Regions from separate parts of the Streptomyces sp. NPDC053076 genome, predicted to be linked through region 3. Evidence: riboswitches for the same ligand, from Rfam matches in the RefSeq annotation. Region 3 holds a riboswitch; each other region holds the start of a gene.
The links. Region 3 has a riboswitch for thiamine pyrophosphate ahead of ACIGYR_RS38330 (purine-cytosine permease family protein). Riboswitches for the same ligand answer to the same signal wherever they lie in the genome.

Region 1: it holds a riboswitch for thiamine pyrophosphate, as region 3 does, so the genes downstream of both, thiO (glycine oxidase ThiO) here and ACIGYR_RS38330 (purine-cytosine permease family protein) in region 3, are expected to answer to the same signal.
Region 2: it holds a riboswitch for thiamine pyrophosphate, as region 3 does, so the genes downstream of both, thiC (phosphomethylpyrimidine synthase ThiC) here and ACIGYR_RS38330 (purine-cytosine permease family protein) in region 3, are expected to answer to the same signal.
Region 4: it holds a riboswitch for thiamine pyrophosphate, as region 3 does, so the genes downstream of both, ACIGYR_RS17970 (thiamine ABC transporter substrate binding subunit) here and ACIGYR_RS38330 (purine-cytosine permease family protein) in region 3, are expected to answer to the same signal.

Annotation. Positions count from the first base shown of each region.
Region 1 is NZ_JBITZL010000002.1:1,030,064-1,035,570, forward strand. Features, by position in the region: gene pknB (Stk1 family PASTA domain-containing Ser/Thr kinase) at 1-542, opposite strand, end outside; gene ACIGYR_RS11890 (thiazole synthase) at 1,018-1,812, opposite strand; gene thiS (sulfur carrier protein ThiS) at 1,816-2,028, opposite strand; gene thiO (glycine oxidase ThiO) at 2,025-3,194, opposite strand; TPP riboswitch at 3,192-3,303, opposite strand; gene ACIGYR_RS11905 (hypothetical protein) at 3,357-3,707, shown strand; gene ACIGYR_RS11910 (NAD(P)/FAD-dependent oxidoreductase) at 3,740-4,972, shown strand; gene ACIGYR_RS11915 (Rv2175c family DNA-binding protein) at 5,037-5,402, shown strand; gene thiE (thiamine phosphate synthase) at 5,494-5,507, shown strand, end outside.
Region 2 is NZ_JBITZL010000007.1:221,465-226,971, reverse strand. Features, by position in the region: gene ACIGYR_RS27350 (IclR family transcriptional regulator) at 1-187, shown strand, start outside; gene ACIGYR_RS27345 (SsgA family sporulation/cell division regulator) at 287-724, shown strand; gene ACIGYR_RS27340 (YibE/F family protein) at 816-2,237, opposite strand; TPP riboswitch at 2,318-2,495, shown strand; gene thiC (phosphomethylpyrimidine synthase ThiC) at 2,488-4,272, shown strand; gene ACIGYR_RS27330 (hypothetical protein) at 4,475-5,338, opposite strand.
Region 3 is NZ_JBITZL010000019.1:1,800-7,306, reverse strand. Features, by position in the region: gene ACIGYR_RS38335 (hypothetical protein) at 1-504, opposite strand, end outside; TPP riboswitch at 2,388-2,483, shown strand; gene ACIGYR_RS38330 (purine-cytosine permease family protein) at 2,473-3,873, shown strand; gene ACIGYR_RS38325 (hypothetical protein) at 4,177-4,425, shown strand; gene ACIGYR_RS38320 (SDR family oxidoreductase) at 4,492-4,740, opposite strand; gene ACIGYR_RS38315 (YybH family protein) at 5,423-5,507, opposite strand, start outside.
Region 4 is NZ_JBITZL010000004.1:113,621-119,127, forward strand. Features, by position in the region: gene ACIGYR_RS17960 (ABC transporter ATP-binding protein) at 1-30, opposite strand, end outside; gene ACIGYR_RS17965 (ABC transporter permease) at 30-1,631, opposite strand; gene ACIGYR_RS17970 (thiamine ABC transporter substrate binding subunit) at 1,679-2,761, opposite strand; TPP riboswitch at 2,842-2,949, opposite strand; gene rlmN (23S rRNA (adenine(2503)-C(2))-methyltransferase RlmN) at 2,973-4,079, opposite strand; gene ACIGYR_RS17980 (cytochrome P450) at 4,176-5,444, opposite strand.

The DNA of each region.
Region 1 (5,507 bases), on a different contig from region 3:
GAGACGGTCCCGAGCACGGCACCGGTCGTGCTGGTCACCGTGTCCACGGAGCGCACCAGCCCGAAGTCGGCGACCTTGACCCGGCCGTCGTCGCCTATGAGCACGTTCTCGGGCTTCATGTCGCGGTGCACGAACCCGGCCCGGTGCGCGGCACCGAGCGCGGCGAGCACCGGCTCCAGGATGTCCAGCGCGGCCCGCGGCTGCACGGCACCGCGCTCGCGCAGCACGTCCCGCAGGGTGCAGCCGGCGATGTACTCCATGGCCAGGTAGACGTACGACCCGTCGGTGCCCTGGTCGAAGACCTGCACCACGTTGGGGTGGTCGAGCCGGGCGACGGACTTCGCCTCCCGGATGAACCGTTCGACGAAGGCTCCGTCGGACGCGAGCGTCGGGTGCATCACCTTCAGCGCGAGAACGCGGTCCAGGCGGGTGTCCAGGGCCCGGTAGACCGTGGCCATCCCACCGGCCGCGATCCGCGCGTCCACGCGATACCGGCCGTCGAGCAGCTGCCCGACGAGGGGGTCCTGAAGGGTCGTATCCACGAGAGGCGAGTCTACGAGCCACGACCGACACGGCCGCCCCGCCCACCGGCATCGGAGCGGGACTGAAGCCGACCTGTGACGCTTCCCACGCATGCCCGCGGCGACGCCGAGCCCCCGACCTGCGACGCCCCACGCCCCGCGGCCACCACCGACGAACACGTGACCTACGCCGCACCCCGCCTCCCAGCCACCGGACGCGGACCCACCGACCTGTGACGCCCCAGCGGTCCGCGCACCCAGGCCCTCAGCCGGCCCGACGCGGAGCAGCCGACTCGTGCCGCCCCGGAGGCGCCGAGGCTGTGACGCATCCGCGGTCCGCGTCTCACAGCCACCTGGTGGCGGAGGCGCCGGCCTGCGACGCACCCGCGATCCGCGGCCGCCGACGGTGGAGGCGCCGCACCGGAAGGCCGGCCTTCCGGTCGGCGGTGACGGGCGGTGCGCGGGTGGGAGAGCCCGGACGGGACCACCACTGCGGTCAGAACGCGGGCCGCTCCGGATCCAGCACGGCCAGGCCCTCCGCAGGAGACGACGCCTGCGCGAGATACCGCCGCGGAATCCGCCCGGCCAGCCGAGCCAACCGGCCCCCCTCCACCGCATGCCTCATCGCCGCGGCCATCCGCTCCGGCTCCTGCGCCCGCGTCACCGCCGACGCCAGCATCACCCCCGCGCACCCCAGCTCCATGGCCAGCGCCACGTCGGACGCCGTACCCGCCCCCGCGTCCAGGATCACCGGCACGCGCGCGTGCTCCACGATCAGCTGGAAGTTGTGCGGATTGCGGATGCCGAGCCCGGAGCCGATCGGCGACCCGAGCGGCATGACCGCCGCACATCCGACGTCCTCCAGCTTGCGCGCGAGGACGGGATCGTCGTTGGTGTAGGGCAGCACCGTGAACCCGTCGTCGACCAGCGTCTCCGCCGCCTCCAGCGTCTCCACCGGGTCCGGCAGCAGCGTCCGCTCGTCGGCGATGACCTCCAGCTTGACCAGGTCCGTACCCAGCGCCTCCCGGGCCAGCCGGGCGGTCAGCACGGCCTCGCCCGCGGTGAAACAGCCCGCCGTGTTCGGCAGCACCCGGATGCCGAGCTTCTCCAGCACCGACAGCACCGAGCCGTGCACGGAGGGGTCCACCCGGCGCATGGCCACCGTCGTCAGTTCCGTACCGGAGGCGACCAGCGCCCGCTCCAGCACCTCCAGGCTGGGCGCCCCGCCCGTACCCATGATCAGCCGGGACGAGAAGGTCAGCCCACCGAGGACCAGGGGATCGTCAGCCATGGCTCAGCCTCCCTGCACAGCGGTGAGGACTTCGACGCGGTCGCCCTCGGCGAGGGCGGTCGTCGCCCACTGCGCGCGTGGGACGACGGTCTCGTTGACGGCGGCGGCCACCCCGCGCGGCGCCGCGGTGAGGTTCTGGACCAGGGCGTCCAGCACCGTGCCGGCGGCGACCTGACGGGGCTCGCCGTTGACGGAGATGGTGACGGAGAGGTTCATACGGGCTGCTCCAGTTGTTCCATGGCCGCGGCGCCGAACCGCCGCGGGGTGAAGGCGCGCGCCTCCTCGGGCAGTCCACCGGTCACCAGGGCATGCGCCAGCACGTCCCCGGTGACCGGGGTGAGCAGCACGCCGTTGCGGTAGTGCCCGGTGGCCAGCAGCAGCCCGGCCAGGCCCGACGGACCGAGCAGCGGCGCGTTGTCGGGGGAGCCGGGGCGCAGCCCGGCCCGGGTCTCGGTGAGCGGCAGCTCGGTGATGCCGGGCACCAGCTCGTGGGCGTCCCGCAGCAGCTCGTACACGCCCCCGGCCGTGACCGTCGTGTCCCAGCCCAGCTCCTCGCTGGTGGCGCCGACGACGAGTTCGCCGTTCTCCCGGGGCACCAGATAGACATGGCCGCCGCGCACCACGGCCCGCACGGTCCGGCTCAGGAACGGCGCGTACCGGCGCGGCACGGTCAGCCGCAGCACCTGCCCCTTGACCGGCCGCACCGGCGGCAGCAGCTCCTCCGGCACGCCCGCGAGGCGCCCGCTCAGGCTCCCGGCGGCGAGCACCACCTGCTGCGCGCGCAGTGCGGTGCCGTCCTCCGTGGTGATCCCGACAGCCCGGTCCCGTGCCACGTCCAGCCGCTCCGCCAGGACGCGGTGGAAGACCACCCCGGCCCGCTCGCACGCGGCCACCAGGGCCGCCGCCAGCCGGCGCGGGTCGATCTGGTGGTCGCCGTCGACCCGCAGCCCGCCGCGCACCCCCGGCGCGAGCATCGGCTCCAGCCGCCGGCACTCCCGCCCCGACAGCCACTCCGACTCCAGGCCCGAGCGCTGCTGGAGCGCGTGCAGTTCGCGCAGGTGGGCGCGGTCGTCGGCGTCCAGCGCGACGGCGAGGGTGCCACAGCGGCGATAGCCGAGGTCGTGGCCGGTCAGTTCGGTCAGCTCGGCCGCGAACGCCGGGTAGCGGCGGGCCGACTCCAGGTTCAGGGCGAGCAGGGTCTCCTCGCCGTAGTGCAGCTCGGTGACCGCGGCCAGCATCCCGGCCGCCACCTGTGCGGCCCCGCCCCCCGGACCGGGGTCCACCACGGCCGTGGCGAGCCCGCGCTGCGCCGCCCGCCAGGCCGTGACCAGACCGATGATTCCGCCCCCGATGACGAGGACGTCGGACGTACGTGACGACATGGGCGTCCAGCCCCTCCCTTCGCCGGCATGACCCGGATCAGGTTCGTACGGTCGGAGGCCGCCAGCCTCCCTCTCAGCCCGGTGCGTCCGGGCTCCCGCGAGTGCTTGTACGGTGGCCACCCTAGCCCGCGGTCCTCGTCACTCGTAAGGGAGCCCCGCTTCATGGCCCGGTCGCTCGACGCACTGACCTTCGCCCCTGTGTCCGACCAGGCCCCAGGTCAGGTGGGTACCCGCACCCGGTTCGCCTACCACGAGAGGGACGGCGAGATCTGGGCCGAGTACGCGGGCGGTGACGTCGTACGCGGCCACCTCGTCGGCACCCGGCAGGGAGACCGGCTGGACTTCCGGTACGTGCAGCTCAGGACCGATGGGACGACCGCCTCGGGGCACTGCGTGTCCACGGTCGTGGAGCTGCCGGACGGACGGGTGCGGCTGGAGGAGACCTGGGAGTGGGAGTCCCGGCCGGGCTCCGGCACGAGCGTTGTGGAGCAGGTCACCGAGCAAGCCCCCTGACTGACGGTTCGTCATGTGTCTAAGGTGATCGGGTGAGCGAGCAGACAGCGGAAGAGAGCACGTCACAGGGGCGGCGCGCGGTCGTCGTCGGCGCGGGCATGGCCGGGGTGCAGACCGCGGTCGCCCTGCGGGAACAGGGCTTCCGGGGCCGGGTGACCGTCATCGGCGCCGAACCGCACCAGCCGTACGACCGGCCGCCGCTGTCGAAGGCCGTGCTGCTCGGCAAGGCCGAGGGCTCCGCGTTCGACGTGGACTTCGAGGCCCTCGGCGTCGAGCTGCGGCTCGGCTGCGAGGTGCAGGGCCTCAGGCCCGCCGCGTACGAGCTGGACACCGAGACGGGTCCGGTGCCGTACGACGTCCTGGTCCTCGCCACCGGAGCCGAACCGATCACGCTGCCCGGCACCGAGGGCGTACCCGGGGTGCATCTGCTGCGCACCCTGGACGACGCCGAACGGCTGCGGCCCGTGCTCGCGCGGCAGCACGACATCGTGGTGGTGGGCGCCGGCTGGATCGGCGCCGAGTTCGCCACCGCCGCCCGCGAGGCCGGCTGCGCGGTGACCGTGGTGGAGGCCGCCGACCACCCGCTGGCCGGCGCCCTGCCCGCCGAGGTCGCCGCGCCCATGACCGCCTGGTACGCCGACAGAGGCACGGAGCTGCGCACCCACGCGCGCGTGGAGCGCGTCGAGCCGGGCGCGGTGGTGCTCGCCGACGGCACCCGGCTGCCCGCGGGCGCCGTCGTCGTCGGCATCGGGGCCCGCCCCGCCACCGGCTGGCTGGCGGGCTCCGGCATCGCCCTGGGCGCGCACGGCGAGATCCTCACCGACGCCCGGCTGCGCACCTCCCTCGCGGACGTGTACGCCGTCGGCGACTGCGCGTCCTTCCCCTCGGCCCGCTACGGCGAACGGCTGCTCGTCCACCACTGGGACAACGCCCTGCAGGGCCCGCGCACGGTCGCCGCGAACATCCTCGGCGAGACCCCGGCGGTCTACGACCCGGTGCCGTACTTCTGGTCCGAGCAGTTCGGCCGGTTCGTGCAGCACGCCGGCCACCATGCCGCGGCCGACCGCATGGTGTGGCGCGGTGATCCGGCGGGCCCCGCCTGGACGGTGTGCTGGCTGCGCGAGGGTCGCCTGGTGGCCCTGCTGGCCGTCGGCCGGCCGCGTGATCTGGCCCAGGGCCGCCGCCTGATCGAGGCGGGCCGGCACATGGACTCCGAGGCTCTGTCCGACCCCGCCCGCCCCCTGAAGGACGCGACGGCCGACTAGCGCGTCCTCCCAGGTGGACCCGCCTGACTTCCGACTGTCGGTGGGGGATGGCAGGCTTGTCCCCGTGACCGAGATTGACGCAAAAATCGATGCTCTCGTCCCCGCCTGGCTCACCCTCCCCGACATCGCCGAACAGCTCGGCGTCGAGGTGACGCGCGTCCGGCAGCTGGTCAAGGAGGGCCAGCTCATCGCCGTACGCCGAGGTGAGAACAAGGCGCTGCACGTCCCCGCCGACTTCATCGACGGGGACAAGGTCGTCAAGGGCCTGTCCGGGACCCTGACGCTCCTGCGGGACGACGGCTTCACGGACGAAGAGATGATCGAGTGGCTCTTCACCCCCGACCCGACCCTGCCCGGCACCCCCGCGCAGGCCCTGAGCGAGAATCGCGGCACGGAGGTGAAGCGCCGCGCCCAGGCGCTCGCCGTCTGAGGCCGACCGCATCAGGGGGTGGCGTACGGGCCCCGAGCCCGTACGCCACCCGCCGAACCACCAGGCACACCGACCACGGGGGGACCCACGCATGTCCGACACCGC
Region 2 (5,507 bases), on a different contig from region 3:
GGAGCGTCAGGAGTACGCGGTCGGGACGGTCTGCGCGGCGGTCCCGATCACGGTCGGCACCACCGCGGCCACCGTGGCCATCTCGCTCCCCGCCCACCAGGCCGAACGGCTGCTGCCCGCGGCCCGTCGGCTGCAGGGGGAGATCGGGCGGCATCTGGGGTCGCTCACCTTCTCTATCAGTATCTGAAAACTTACTCCTTGTGATCTGCTGTGCACGTTCAGCAAGATTTGACCACGGTCAGAGGGATCAATCCCGGCCAGTCGACGTCATATGACGGGGTAGGCGATGCGCGAGTCCGTACAGGCAGAAGTCATGATGAGCTTTCTCGTGTCGGAGGAGCTCTCCTTCCGCATCCCGGTGGAGTTGCGCTATGAGACCCGCGATCCGTATGCCGTGCGGCTCACCTTTCATCTCCCCGGCGACGCCCCGGTGACCTGGGCCTTCGGGCGGGAACTGCTGATCGACGGGGTCGGCCGTCCGTGCGGGGAGGGGGATGTGCGCATCGCCCCCGCCGATTCCGAGGTGCTGGGCGAGGTACTGATCAGGCTTCAGGTGGGCGGTGAGAAGGCCCTGTTCCGTTCGTCGGCGCCGCCACTCGTGGCGTTCCTCGACCGCACGGACAAGCTCGTGCCGCTCGGTCAGGAGGGTGCGCTGGCCGACTTCGACGCTGATCTCGACGAGGCTCTGGACCGCATCCTGGCCGAGGAACAGAGCGCCGGCTGAGGCGTTACAGCAGGGCTGCAGGCGCTCCACCATGCATCCGGGAACTGTGCAGGAACGCTTCTTCAGGGAGCGCCGTCCACCGCCGCCGTACTCACCGCTTCCGGCGCCGGCCCCGGCCGCCGCGCGCCGGCGCGGGCTGGGCCCCGGCGGGTGCCGTGGCATCCGGGCCGGCACGGTCGGCCGAGACGACCAGCGCGGCCAGCGCCGTGGTGACCGGGACCGAGGCGACCAGGCCGATCGAGCCCACCAGCGTGCGCACGATCTCCTCGGCCACCAACTCACTGTTGGCCACGGTCCCGACGCTGCTCTGCGCGATCGAGAAGAGCAGCAGCAACGGCAGTGCCGCACCCGCATAGGCGAGCACCAGGGTGTTGACCACGGACGCGATGTGGTCGCGGCCGATACGGATGCCCGCCCGGTACAGCCCGCGCCAGCCCATCGACGGGTTGGCCTCGTGCAGCTCCCAGACGGCCGACGTCTGGGTCACCGTCACGTCGTCCAGGACGCCGAGCGAACCGATGATGACCCCGGCCAGCAGCACACCGCTCATGTCGATCGACGGATACAGGCCGTGGATGAGGCCGGTGTTGTCGTCCGTGTTTCCGGTCAGCGCGGCCCAGCCGATGAACAGAGAGCCGAGCACACCGATCAGCGAGAGGGAGATCAGCGTGCCGAGCACCGCCACCGACGTACGGGCCGACAGACCGTGGCACATGTACAGGGCGATCAGCATGATGGCGCTGGACCCGACCACCGCCACCAGCAGCGGATTGGCCCCCTCCAGGATCGCCGGCAGGATGAAGAACGTCAGCACCAGGAAGCTCACGGCCAGGGCGACCAGGGCCATGACGCCGCGCAGCCGGCCCACCACGACGACGGCCACCGCGAAGATCCCCGCGAGCAGTGCCATCGGGAACTTCCGGTTCACGTCGGTCACCGAGTACTGCAGTTCCTTCGGCGCCGAGGGCTCATAGGCGACCACGACCTTCTCGCCCTCGTGCAGTTGCCGCGTCTGGTCCGGTTGCACGATCTCGGTGAACGTACGGCCCTTGTCCTTGCCGGTGTCGACGCGGACGGTCGCCTTCTTGCAGGTGCCGTCGGCCTGCTGCTGCGCCGAGGTGCCCTCGGCGGTGGAGGTGTCGCCGGTCGGGGGTACGCCGGAGGCGTTCACCGACTTGCAGCTGACCTCGACGACCTGGCTGACCGTGGCCTGCTGGGTCTGCCGGTCGAAGCCGACGCCGGTGCGCTTGTGCGAGGGGGCTTGTCCGGGCCAGAGCACCACGAGGCCGACCAGGGCCGCCGCGGTGAAAGGGACCAGGATCGCGGCGATGACCTTGCGCAGGTGCCGGGAGACGGGAGCGGCGGGACCGTGGCTGTGGCTGTGGCTGTGGCTGTGGTTGTGCCCGGGACCGCCGTTGTCGCCGCCCCGCTGGGCACGGTGGCCGTGCCCGATGCCCTGTTCCGAGCCGTCTCGGCGGGGCGCCTCGGGCGGCTGGTGTGGGTGCTGCTCCATCCTGGTCACCGCCCGATCATCCCAAGAACGGTGGGGGCCCACTGTTCAGCGCGCCACACATGACGCTAGCGTGGAGGCACCTTTGCACACGCGGGAGCTCGGAGCACCGGGCTGAGAGGGCGCTGACCTCCGTAGACGCGATGTTTCACGTGGAACGAGCGCTGTTCCACAGGAAACGTCGACATACGGAAACCGCTGCGTCGACCGCCGAACCTGTTACCGGGTAATGCCGGCGTAGGGAGTAGGTCTCATGACCAACAAGGACGCACGCACGCCTGCCTCCGCTCAGGACGGGAAGCCCCAGGAGGCCGGGAAGTCCATCGGCTGGCACAAGGCATACGTCGGGGGCTCACGCTCCGACCTGCGGGTGCCGGTCCGTCAGGTGCACCTCACCAACGGGCAGTCGGTCACGCTGTACGACACGTCAGGCCCGTACACCGATCCATCCGTCGACACGGACGTCCGCAGGGGCCTGTCGCCGCTGCGGGAGAACTGGATCATTGCCCGTGGCGACACCGAGGAGTACGCGGGCCGTCCGGTCCGTCCCGAGGACGACGGGATCAAGCACACCTCACCGCGCGGCGGGCTGCGGAACCTGGACGCGGTCTTCCCCGGTCGCCCGCGCCAGCCGCGCCGGGGACGCAGCGGCCAGGCGGTGACGCAGCTCGCGTACGCCCGCAGGGGCGAGATCACCCCGGAGATGGAGTTCGTGGCCCTCCGGGAGAACGTTTCGCCCGAGGTGGTCCGCGAGGAGATCGCGGCGGGACGGGCCGTGCTGCCGGCCAACGTCAACCACCCGGAGATCGAGCCGATGATCATCGGCAAGCGGTTCCTGGTGAAGGTCAACGCCAACATCGGCAACTCCGCGGTGACGTCCTCCATCGAGGAGGAGGTCGAGAAGATGACCTGGGCGACCCGCTGGGGCGCCGACACGGTCATGGACCTGTCCACCGGCCGCAACATCCACACCACCCGTGAGTGGGTGCTGCGCAACTCCCCCGTCCCGATCGGCACGGTGCCGCTCTACCAGGCCCTGGAGAAGGTCGACGGCAAGGCCGAGGAACTGACCTGGGAGATCTACAAGGACACCGTCATCGAACAGGCCGAGCAGGGCGTGGACTACATGACCGTCCACGCGGGCGTCCGGCTGCCGTACGTCCCGCTCACCGCCAACCGCAAGACGGGCATCGTCTCGCGCGGCGGCTCGATCATGGCCGCGTGGTGCCTGGCGCACCACAAGGAATCGTTCCTGTACGAGAACTTCGAAGAACTGTGCGAGATCCTCGCCGCCTACGACGTCACGTACTCGCTGGGCGACGGCCTGCGGCCGGGATCGATCGCGGACGCCAACGACGAGGCGCAGTTCGCGGAACTGCGCACGCTCGGGGAACTCAACCAGATCGCCAAGCGTTTCCACGTACAGACGATGATCGAGGGCCCCGGTCACGTCCCGATGCACAAGATCAAGGAGAACATCGACCTTCAGCAGGAGATCTGTGATGAAGCTCCGTTCTATACGCTCGGCCCGCTGACCACGGACATCGCGCCGGCGTACGACCACATCACCTCCGGCATCGGTGCCGCGATGATCGCCTGGTGGGGCACGGCGATGCTCTGCTACGTCACGCCCAAGGAGCACCTGGGCCTGCCCAACCGGGACGACGTCAAGACGGGCGTCATCACCTACAAGATCGCCGCGCATGCGGCGGACCTCGCCAAGGGGCACCCCGGTGCGCAGGAGTGGGACGACGCATTGTCCGACGCCCGCTTCGAGTTCCGGTGGGAGGACCAGTTCAACCTCGCCCTGGACCCGGACACGGCACGGGAGTTCCACGACGAGACGCTGCCGGCCGAGCCCGCCAAGACGGCCCACTTCTGCTCGATGTGCGGCCCGAAGTTCTGCAGCATGAAGATCTCGCAGGACATCCGGCGTGAGCACGGTGGCAGCCGGACCGAGATCGAGGCGGGCATGGCCCAGAAGTCGGAGGAGTTCGCGGCTGCCGGCAACCGGGTGTATCTGCCGATCGCCGACTGAACCCGCATGCGGTGAACTCGCCGTACAGCCGTCGGCTCCGATGGCGGCGGCTGGTGAGGCACTGGGCCGCGGCTCGCGGCCGGCCGGGGTGGTGGCACCACACCGGTTGGCCGCTGGGGGCCGCAGGACGCGCGTACGTCCTGTGCGGTCGGCTCACCTCGTGCGCCGGTGACGCGGCCAGGCTGCTCGGCGCGCGGCCGGGTCACTCGGGCCGGTGCTCCGGGCCGCCGAAGTCCGGGCTCGTGTAGTCGGGGCTGGTGAAGCTCGGCCGGTCGGACGCGGTCCCGTTGTCGGGGCTGCTGAAGCCGGGCCGGTCGTAACCCAGTCGCGGTATGCGGCCGGTCGGGGCGGGCGGGGCCGTAGGGCGCACGACGGCTGTGCCGGGCTCGGCCAGTGCCTCCCGGAGGAAGGGCAGGATGCCGCGCTCCAGCAGAGCGTCCCGCCAGGCATCTCTGGCTCTGGACAGCTCTTCGTTCGCCGTCTCCCGGGCCCGGGCGTCCGCCGTGCTGCTGTTGCGCAGGGCGGTGAGCAGCAGTCCGACGGCGGCGACGAGGATCGCCGCCGCGGTCATGACGCCGAACACCCAGCCGGTGGTGAGCAGGGTCCGGGCGAGGGTGTGCCCGGGGTCCAGCACCTTCAGGATGTAGCCGACGAGCAGGAAGATCGCCGCCGCGGTTCCGGAGAGGACGGGAGCCAGGACGGCGATGACCGCGATGGCGCCCGCGCCGGTGCTCTCGGCGGCTTCCCCGAGGGCGGTGACGAGACCGGTGTCGGCCGAACCGGACTCCGGGACCTCCGAGTTGGTGATGGTCGCCGAAGTGGAGAGCGCCGGGTGGCGCAGTCCGTCACGGATCTCGACGTAGTACTGGTACTCGGTCGCCGCGGCTGCGGTGATCAGGGCGGAGGCGTTGAGCGCCATGGTGCGCAGTTGTTCGGGGTTGAGCCGCTGTCCGACAGCGGCCAGTTCCGGTCGCTGTGGTGCGGAGCGCAGCGCCTCATCGAGGAGCCGCTCGAATTCCTGGCGGTCCTCGCTCTGCAGATGCTGCGGAACGCTGTTCATGTGCATCCCCCGATGCTCCGTAGGGCTTGGCTCGCACGTCGGCGAGCCGTCGGGCAGAAACGGAGGGGAGCCTGCTACGGATAAGCCGATGGTAGAGCCGTGACGGCGCGCGGTGACAGGGGATTGCCGGAAATTGCGTTCCGGCCTGCGTGAACGCAGCCCGGGAGACGTCTGC
Region 3 (5,507 bases):
GATCGTGGCGGTGAGGTCGCCCGCGGCGGTGCCCAGCGCGAACGTGGCCAGCACGGCGGCCCAGTAGAAGGTCTCGCGGCGCCGGGTATGGATGCTGTGGATGGACAGGGTGCGCTCGACGCGGTACCAAAGAGCGAAGACGGCGGCGAGCGCGCCCATGAAGAACGGGGTCGAGAGCGTGTACGGCACCCCGAGGCCGAGGTGCAGGACGTCGGCGGCCATCGTGCCGAACACGCTGACCATGACGATCGCCGTCCAGTAGACCCAGGCCACATACCGTCGGACGGCGAACTGCACCGCCACAGCAGCCACCAGGGCGATGCCGCCGAGGCCGACCGCGGGGATCGGGCCGAGCAGGTGGGCCAACCAGTCCGAGGCCGTCTCGCCCATACCGGTCGTCAGCACCTTGATGATCCAGAAGTAGACGGTCACCTCCGGCACCTTGCTCGCCGCGTGACGCATGTGGCCCGCGTGCCTGTTGTGAGTGAGGTGAACAGTCGACATGGCAGGCACCATGGCACGGTGACCGGCGGTTGTCCCAGACCTCTTTGCCAGAGTTTTGGTGCTTCCGGTACGGGAGTTGCCCGAGGCTCAGACGGACCTGAACGTGACCTGAACACAGTGGCCGATGCACTGGTCAGCAGCTTGCGACCGGTGGTAACAACGCTCTCCCAGCATCGGCTTGGCGACTGAAAAGCAGGACCGCAACAGTTGGCCATCCCCATGACTTCCGTGCACATCTGCGCTCATCCGTCCACGTCGCGAGGGCTCAGCTGTGAAAATGCTGGCGTTCGCACAGTTGGGGGTTCAGGCGCCGCGTCAGTTGAACGAGCGTCGACTGCAGGTGCTGCGGTGGGTCGGGCAAGGCTGCCCTGTGGGTATACGGCAGGGGGAGGCGCACAAGCTCAGCTGCCAGGCGTTACAGAGCCGAGGACTGGTCAAGGTCTTCAGGGGAAAAGACATTGGCCCGCGACACTCACGACCGCCGGCCGGCATTTCCTCGACCACGGCAGCTATCCCTTCGCGTCCTGCAGGAACAGGACCGGGTCTGACACGTCCCCACGCAGAGGGAACTCGCAGATACGCGGAAGCACTCCAGGGTCCGGATCCCTCGCCACGACTACTCACCCGCTGACCGCCTGAGGATCCGTCTGAGTGGCGGGCTGCCACACCGGGGCGGCGAGTGGGCCGACACGGCCGAACGCCTCTTGAGGACCAGCTCGCCGAAATCGTGCAGGAGGTCGGTCTCCGCGGACAGGCAGCCGAACGCAGGCGTCTGGCTGACCGGGAGGAAGCACAGCAAAGGCGCCTTCGATGGGAAGCCGCCAAGCGTCAGGCACGACCGAATACGCAGAGGCACACCACGTGCGCCACCTCGCAGCACAGCACGCGGCGTGGCAGCGTGCAGCGGACCTCGTCGAGTACGTCAGCGCACTCCGGCTTCATGCAGGGTCTGCCGCCCGGGCCGGCCAGGGAGGAAGCCCAGGCATGGATCTCGTGGGCCGAGAGCTACGTGCAACGCCTGAATCCGCTCAACGGTTCACCGTTGCTCCCGGAAATCCCCGAGCCTCGCGCCGAGGACCTCAAGCCGTTCATGCACGGCTGGAGCCCCTACGGACCCACGTGTGAGCGTCCACCCCGCCGGACTCCCGGCAGGCAGCGGATGACTCATCCACCGCCGAGACGAGAGGCAGAAGCCGAGAGACACGGCCCCGTGGACCGTTGTCTCTCTTGCCTTCGCGTCTCACCAATATGTCGCGAACTGGTTCGACGCCACCCATCCTCTACGCCCTGACCTGGACTTTCCTGGCCCCGCCTGCTCTCACTGGACTGGTATAGACGGCCTTTCCAACCTGCCCTCGTGGTACGCCGCCGCACGCAACGACCGTACGATCCCCCCTGCCGCCGAACGACACATGGCCGAGCGGGCCGGGGCACACGTCACCGAGGGCACACGTCACCGAGGTCAGCTCCTCCCACGCCATGGCCGTCTCCCACCCGGACGCCGTCACCCACGTGATCGAGCAGGCCGCCCGGGCCACCGCCTCGCGGTGACAACCGTGCGCAGCGCCGTGGCACCTCTACGTCCGGCGGGCCGTCTCTCGGACGGCCCGCCACGGCCGGCTGATCCCCGGACAGGCGCCACCGCCGGCTGATCCCCGCACAGGCCGCCACGGCGGTGCCGCGTTCGCGATCACGCCGTCCACACGACCTCGCCCGTTCCACACGACCTCGCCGTTCCGCACCACCTCGCCGTTCCACACGACCTCGCCGTTCCGCACCACCTCGCCGTTCCGCACCACCTCCCGGTTCCGCACCACCTCCCGGTTCCGCACCACCTTCCCCTGGCCGGAACCGGCCACCGGACCGGGCTATTCTGGCCGGTGTACCTGGACACGGGGTGCCCCCGCACGGGGGCTGAGATCACACCCGTTGAACCTGAACCAGTTAGGACTGGCGGAGGGATGTCATATGTCGTTGCCGTATGCCCATGAAGAGACGGCCGACGCCGAGGCGCGGCGAGTCTTCGACGGCCGGATGCCGACGGCCCCCGGCGATCTGCGAGTGGAAGCGCGCGGCATCACGCCGGTGCCCGAGGACGCCCGCTACGGCAGCCCCCGGCGGCTGTTCACCGTATGGTTCGCCCCCAACCTGACGATGACCGGCGTGTTCACCGGCACCGTCGGGGCGGTCCTCGGCCTGGACTTCGCCACCGCGCTGCTCGCCGTGGTGCTCGGCACTCTGCTCGGTGCGGTGCCCACGGCCTACCTGGGGACCTGGGGCAGCCAGACCGGGGCGGGCCAACTGCCGCTGGCAAAGCTGGCCTTCGGACGGGCCGTCGCCCTGCCGGGCGCCCTGCAGTGGCTGTCGTCCATCGCCTGGGACGCGCTGATCGGCCTGTTCGGCGGGGACGCGCTGGCCCAACTGTTCGACTGGCCCTTCTGGCTGGGTGCCCTGGTGATGCTGGCGGCCCAGGGAGCGCTGGGTGTGATCGGGTACGAGGCGATCCACCGCCTGCAGACGGTGATGACCTTCGCACTCGCCGCCGCGCTCGCCGCGCTGGCGGTGAAGCTCGTGCACAGCACCCAGCCCACGACGACCGCGACCGTGCAGGGCGCCGACCGGGCGGGCGCGTTCGTGCTGACCTGCACCATCGCTTTGAGTCTCGCCCTCTCGTGGGCCCCCTACGCCAGCGACTTCAGCCGCTACCTGCCACGGACGGCGTCCCGTCCGCACATGTTCTGGTGCACCCTGCTCGGTGTCGGCGTGTCCTTCGTCGCGGTGCAGGCACTCGGCCTGTGGGGCGCCTCGCAGTTCACCGACCAGACCGCCCGTGGTGTGGACCGGCTGCTCGGCGGCGGCGCGCTCGGCGCGTTCGGACTCCTCGCGGTCGCACTCGCGGCGCTGTGCAGCAACGCCATGAACGACTACAGCGGGTCGCTGGCACTGCAGACCGTCGGCGTGCGGCTGCCGCGGCCGGTCGCCGCCGCGTTCGCCGCGGTGCTCGGTTTCCCGCTCGTGCTGTGGATGCACGCCGCCGACACCACCGCCCGCTTCCAGAACGTGCTGCTGTTCGTCGGCTACTGGATCCCCGCGTTCGTCGCGATCGTGATCGTCGACTGGACGGCCCGCGCGCGGGCGCGCGGCGGCCGCCCGGTCGTCCTGACGACGGAGGAAGCGCAGCCACAGCCGTGGTGGCCGGCTCTCACGGCGTTCTTCGTCGGTTTCGCCGTTGCGGTGCCGTTCATGAGCACCAGCCTGTACGTGGGCCCGGTCGCCCATGCCCTGCACGGCGCCGACCTCGCCTACCCCGTGGCATTCCTCGCGGCCCTGCTCGTCTACACACCGTTGCGCGTACGGCGCCATGCCTGACCGCGCCTCGGCACACCGGCGACGTACGGCCCGTCAAGGATCAGACGTGTGCGACATCCCGTGAGTTCTCCTGAGCCCTGCCGAGTCCCCAACCCCGTGGTCAGGGGCCAGGGGCCAGGGGTTCCTACTCCTTCGAGTGCTCTGCGACTCTGTGACCTGACCTCGGAATTCATGAGGCGTCTCACTTCGTCCGAGCGATCCGCAGTCGGACCGAAGGCGAGGGCGCTCGGGTCAGCGGCGCCGGCAGTCGTACGGGACCTGCGTGAGCACCGGGCGCCCGCGTCGGCGAAGGATCTGGAGCGGTTGGAGACCGACGTGCTGTCCGGGTTCGCCCTCGCGCGGGCCTCGGTGGGCCTGGCGGGCGGCACGATCCGTGGGGACGCCGGGCACCTGGAGCAGATCAGGACCTGGTTTGGCCGGCCGCTGCGGGACATACAGCCCGCCGACGGGCAGGGGCTCCAGGGCGGGGCTTTTATGCCGCCCTCCGCGCGTGGCCCATCACCGCCCGGGATGAGGCATGAGGTTCAGCGGGCCGAACTCATCGAGACATAGACTGAGGCGCCTACGCAGCCGACGTCGCCAGCCGGAAGCGCCCTTGAGTCATCGCCATGCGCTTGGCTAACCCATGCCGCCGTTGCTCTGGAGAAGCTGGGCGTTGATCCATCCGCCCTCTGCGGAGCAGAGAAACGAGACGAGATTCGCGCAGTCCTGCGGCACTCCGATGCGTCCCAGGGGCGTGAAGCGGATCATGTCCGCCTTCTGCCCCTCAGTCATCCACCCGGTGTCCGTCGGTCCGGGATTGATCCCGTTGCAGGTCACTCCCAGGTGGGCGACTTCCCGGGCGCCGGCCAGCGTGATCCGGTCCATCGCTCCCTTGCTCCAAGAGACGCCACCTTCTTCTGCAGTTCTTCGGGCGCACCCGGCTCCATGCCCCACTGCATCCGTGCGTCGTACGGAGTCCAGTACGTGAAGGCCACGTCCCACCCGGCCCGGGCCAGAGTCAGTACCACGGCCGCCGCGATCCCCGCCGAACGTCCCGCCCCCGTGACCAAGGCAAGCGGGCGCCCCGCTTCCCCCACGTCCTGCCAGCTCCCCACGCGCGTCTCACCGGTCACGATCCTCATCCTGGCGGGGCCGTCCTTGACGCAGCACCCGATTTTCCCGGGCGCTGCCACGCTCACACGCGGAGATCCAGCCACCACAAGGCACCCAAGACACAGATCAGACAGGTATTGGCTGGATGCATCGGCTGCCGCCGTATCCAGCCGTTGCCGCCGTCCCGTACCAGGAGCTGTTCTCCGTCGGGATGCACTACGCGGAAGGCCGCGTCCTCAGCACAGCGGCGCGGAGGACGGCGGGGAGCCCCCGCAAGCCGCCTCCTGTACCGGCCTGACGCCCGGATCCCGGCTCGGCTGACCAGCAAGGGCCCTGCTGGAACGGCCCCTGGAATCGCGACTATCTTGACTTGAGGGGCCATTGCTGACCCCATGGCCCCTCAAGATCCCACTCAACAGCCCTCCGTCCTTGCGAACTTTCGGAGGCGATGGGGTCAGCGGGTGGGCGGGACGAACTCGGGCTGGTCGAGCAGGCGCAGCCAACTTCCGTCGGGCTGGCGCCTGACGACCTGCGCCCGC
Region 4 (5,507 bases), on a different contig from region 3:
CACGGTCGCGCCGTCCAGACTCAGCAGCATCAGAACTCCCCCGTCCGGTCCGTGCGCAGTCGCTCCAGAATGAGCAGCGCGGCGGCGCACACCACCATCAGAATGGTCGAAAGGGCCATCGCCTGGCCGTAGTTGAGGTCGCCGGGGCGGCTCAGCAACCGGGCCACGGCGACCGGGAGGGTCGGGTTGTCGGGCCGGGCGATGAACACGGTCGCCCCGAACTCGCCGAGCGACACGGCGAACGCGAACCCGGCCGCGACCAGCAGCGCCCGCCGCACCAGCGGCAGATCGACCTCCCGCCACACCCGCCAGGGCGAGGCCCCGAGCACGGCCGCCGCCTCCTTGAGCCGGGCGTCCACCGCCCGCAGCACGGGCAGCATGGTCCGTACGACGAAGGGGGCACCGACCAGCGCCTGGGCGAGCGGCACCAGGATCCAGGACTGGCGCAGGTCCAGCGGCGGCTTGTCGAGTGCGATCAGGAAGCCGAAGCCGACGGTCACGGCGGAGACGCCGAGCGGCAGCATCAGCAGCGCGTCGAAGCCCCGCACCAGCCGTCCCGCATCCCGGCGGGCCAGCGCGGCGGCGGCGAGACCTCCGATCACCACGGCGATGGCGGTGGCGGCGACGGCGTACTCCAGCGAGGTCCACACGGCGTGCACGGGCGCCACCAGGAACGTACCGCCGTCGGAGTCGGTCAGCGCCCGGTAGTAGCCGAAGCCGTCCGCGTCCAGAGAGCGCCGGACGAGGACGCCGAGCGGCAGCACCAGGAGCAGGGTGATGGTGCCGAGGACTCCGGCGAGCAGCGCCCACTGGCGGGCCCCGCGCGGGCGGCGGGCGGTCACCTTCGGGTCGACGAGCCGGAGGGCGGTCTCCCGTCGCCGTACCGTCCAGGCGTGCACGGCGAGGATGGCGCCGACGGCCACGAACTGGACGAGGGTGAGGACGGCGGCCGCGGACAGATCGAAGACATCGGATGTCTGCCGGTAGATCTCCACTTCGAGGGTGGAGAAGGTGGGGCCGCCGAGGATCTGCACGACACCGAAGGAGGTGAAGGTGAACAGGAACACCATCAGCGCGGCGGCGGCCACGGCGGGTGCGAGCGCGGGCAGGGTGACCTTGCGCCAGGCCCGCAGCGGGGAAGCGCCCAGCATCCGCGCGGCCTCCTCCTGCCGGGGATCGAGCTGGGCCCACAACCCGCCGACCGTGCGGACGACCACCGCGTAGTTGAAGAAGACGTGGGCCAGCAGGATGGCCCACACCGTGGTGTCCAGCCGTACGCCCCACAGTTCGTCGAGCAGCCCGCCATGCCCGACAAGGGCGAGGAACGCGCTGCCGGCGACGACGGTCGGCAGCACGAACGGAACCGTGACGACGGCCCTCAGCACCTGCTTGCCGGGGAAGTCGAGCCGGGCGAAGACATGGGCGGCGGGCAGCGCCAGCAGCAGGGTGAGGGCGGTGGAGGCGAGCGCCTGCCAGGTGGTGAACCACAGCACGTGCCGGATGTCCGGCTGCGTGACGACGTCCGCGATCCGCCCGAACCGCCAGGCGCCGTCCACCTTCAGCCCGCGCGCGACGATCGCGGCCACGGGCCAGGCGAAGAACAGCGCGAAGAACGCGACGGGCAGGGCCATCAGCCCGAGCCGTGCCGCGCTCCCGCGCAGGTCCCTCGTGCGGGCGGCTACTTCAGTACGAGCGAGGTCCACGACTTGACCCACTGGTCGCGGTTGGCGGCGATCTCGCCGGGCGCCATGGTCTCGGGATGCTCGGCGGCCGGACCGTACTCGGTGAACTCGGCGGGCACCTTCGCGCCCCGCACCACCGGGTAGACGTACATGTTCAGCGGCATGTCCTCCTGGAATTGCCGGGAGATCAGGAAGTCGACGAACGCCTTGGCGCCCTTGGGGTTCCCGGCGTCGCTGAGCACCCCGGCGAACTCGGTCTGCCGGAAGCAGGTGCCGGTCGCCACCCCCGTCGGGGCGGTGCCGGGCCGCTTCTTGGCGTAGATGACCTCGGCGGGCGGGGAGGAGGCGTACGACACCACGAGCGGCCGGTCGCCGCCCGCCTTCCTGCCCTCGGAGGAGCCGGAGAACTCCTGGTAGTACGCCTGGTCCCAGCCGTCGACGACCTTGACGCCGTTGGCCTTGAGCTTCTTCCAGTAGTCCTGCCAGCCTTCGTCGCCGTAACTGGCGGCGCTGCCGAGCAGGAAACCGAGCCCCGGCGAGGAGGTGGCCGCGTTCTCGGTGACGAGGAGGTTCTTGTACCGGGGCTCGGCGAGGTCGGCGAAGGTCCGCGGCGGGGTCAGCTTGTGCTCGCTGAAGTACGCCTTGTCGTAGTTGACGCAGATGTCGCCGTAGTCGACGGGCGTGACCCGGTGCTTGTCCTTGTCGAGCTGGTAGGCGGCGCCCACCGTGTCGAGGCCCTTGGCCGTGTACGGCTGGAAGAGACCGTTGTCGAGCGCCCGCGACAGCAGGGTGTTGTCGACGCCGAAGAAGACGTCGCCCTGCGGGTTGCCCTTGGTCAGGATCGCCTTGTTGACGGCCTGCCCGGCGTCGCCGTCCTCGAGGACCCTGACGTGGTAGCCGGTCCGCTTCTCGAAGTCCTTGAGCACGTTCTTGGAGACGGCCCACGAGTTGTGGCTGACCAGGGTCACGGTCCTGGGGTCCGAGGAGCCCTTGCCGTCGGACGAGCCGCACCCGGTCAGCGCGGGCACGGCGAGCAGGCCGAGCCCCGCCGCCACGGCCACGAGGGTCTTGTTGTGCACTGGATGTCCTCCTGGGGTGGGCCAGGAAGAGACGCGGCCCTGCCCGGAGTCCCCGAGGGGACCCGGGCAGGGCGCAACAGCTTGAGTGATGACCGAACTTCCTACCCAGAATGACCTGGGCGAGGTTCAGAGGGTCTGCGGCCCGGTTGCCGCACTCTCAGCGCTGTGGCGCTCCCCTGTCGGAATATGAAGATGTGTGGACGTGGCCAGATTACCGCTCGGTGGCCGCGAGCTGGCCACAGGCTCCGTCGATCTCCTGGCCACGGGTGTCGCGGACCGTGACGGGTACCCCGTGCGCGGCGATCGCCTCGACGAACGCCTTCTCGTCCTCCGGCCGCGACGCGGTCCACTTCGACCCCGGCGTGGGGTTCAGCGGGATGAGGTTGACGTGCACGGGCTTGCCCTTGAGCAGCCGGCCGAGCCGGTCGCCGCGCCACGCCTGGTCGTTGATGTCCCGGATCAGCGCGTACTCGATCGACAGCCGGCGGCCCGACTTCTCGGTGTACTCGAACCCGGCGTCCAGCACCTCGCGCACCTTCCACCGTGTGTTCACGGGGACGAGGGTGTCGCGCAGCTCGTCGTCGGGGGCGTGCAGGGAGATCGCGAGCCGGCACTTGAAGCCCTCGTCGGCGAACCGGTGGATGGCCGGCACCAGCCCGACGGTCGAGACGGTGATCCCGCGCTGCGACAGCCCGAGGCCGTCCGGGGCGGGGTCGGTGAGCGCCCGGATGGCGTTGACCACCCGGTTGTAGTTGGCGAGCGGCTCGCCCATCCCCATGAAGACGATGTTGGACAGCCGTGCCGGGCCGCCCGGCACCTCTCCGTCGCGCAGGGCCCGCATCCCGTCCACGATCTGGTGGACGATCTCGGCGGTGGACAGGTTCCGGTCCAGACCCGCCTGCCCGGTGGCACAGAACGGGCAGTTCATCCCGCATCCGGCCTGCGAGCTGATGCACATGGTCACCCGGTCCGGGTACCGCATCAGCACGGACTCGACGAGGGTCCCGTCGAACAGCCGCCACAGCGTCTTCCGGGTGGTCCCCTGGTCGGTGGACAGATGCCGGACGACGGTCATCAACTCCGGGAACAGGGCTTCCTGGAGCTTGGCTCGCGAACCGGCGGGGATGTCGGTCCACTGCTCCGGGTCGTGCGCGTACCGCGCGAAGTAGTGCTGCGCGAGCTGCTTGGCACGGAACGGCTTCTCACCGATCTCGGCCACCGCGTCCTTGCGCTCGGCGGGCGTGAGGTCGGCGAGATGCCGCGGCGGCTTCTTGGCTCCGCGCGGCGCGACGAAAGTGAGTTCTCCGGGCTTAGGCATAGCGTTACCAGTGTCGCAGATCCACTTGGGTGACCTGCGGGGCGAGTACGGGCCTCGTTCGGCGTTCGTCGTCGGTGGCGCGCCCGGGGGCTTTTCTCACCAGGTCACCGGCAGGGTCTTCGGTCCGCGGATCAGGCCCTGGCGCTGGAACTCGACCTCCTCGGGGAGCACGGCCAGCCGGATGCCGGGGAAGCGGGACAGGACGGAGGCGATCATGACCTCGGCCTCCATGCGGGCCATGGCGGCGGCCAGGCAGTGGTGCGGTCCGTGGCCGAAGGCGACGTGCGGGGCGCCCTCGCGGTCGAAGTCCAGGGCGCCGGGGTCGGGGAACGTCCCGGGATCGCGGTTGGCGGCGACATAGGCGTTGTAGACCACGTCACCGGCCCGGATCAGCCGGCCCCGGACCTCGACGTCCTCGGTGGCGACCCGGGGAATGCCGACGCCGTTGCGGTGCGGGACGTAGCGGAACAGCTCCTCCACCGCCCGGGGCAGCAGGTCCGGCTCGCGGCGCAGCCGGTCCAGGTGCTCGGGGTGGGTGAGCAGCGCGTACATCATCGAACCGCTGTTGTTGCGGACCGCGTGACCGCCGCTGACCTGGACGGCGATGGCCAGCGAGATCGCCTCGTCCTCGGTGATCTCGCCCGTGGCGGCGGCCTGCGCCAGCACTCCGGCCAGATCCTCGCGGGGGTCGTCGCGACGGCTCCGGAGCAGCTCGGCGATCCGGGCACGGGTGGCCCCGGCGGCCTCCCGGGCGCGCTCCTTGGACGCGGCGCCCGAGGACAGCAGGGCCTCGCCCGTCGTGGCCCAGTGGTGCCAGTCCTTCTCCGCCACGCCCAGGAAGTCGCGGAGCACCGCGATCGGGAAGGGACCGTGCAGGTGTTCCACAAGGTCGGCGGGGGCGCCGGCGCGTGCCATCCCGGCGAGCAGCTCGGCGGCCCTGCGCTCGGCGAGCGGTCGCAGGCGCCGCATGCTCCCGCCGGTGAACGCGCGGGCGACGACCCGGCGCAGCAAGGTGTGCCGGGGCGGGTCGACGTACTGCACCCCGGCCGTCTGCGAGGCCACCGGCACCGGCCGCATGGTGGTGACCTCGCGGCCGGCGACCTGTGCCCGGGAGAAGCGCGGATCGGAGGTGACGAAGCGGACGTCCTCGTACCGCGTGACCAGCCAGGCCCACCCCTGGCCGTGCGGCAGTGCGATCCGGGTGACGGGCTCGTCGCGCAGCAGCTCGTCCAGGAACGGATCGGGGTCGAGCGCGGGCAGGTCGTCGACGGGCCAGAACCTGACCGGCGGTACGGGCGGACCGACGGCCCTGCCCATCGGGGCCGGGTCGAGCGAGGGGCGGGCGGGTGCGGGGTCGAGGGGCATCGGGCACACTCCGTGCTGCGTCGCCGGGTGGCGGGGGCGGCGGCGGGGGCGGGGGGCGGTCGC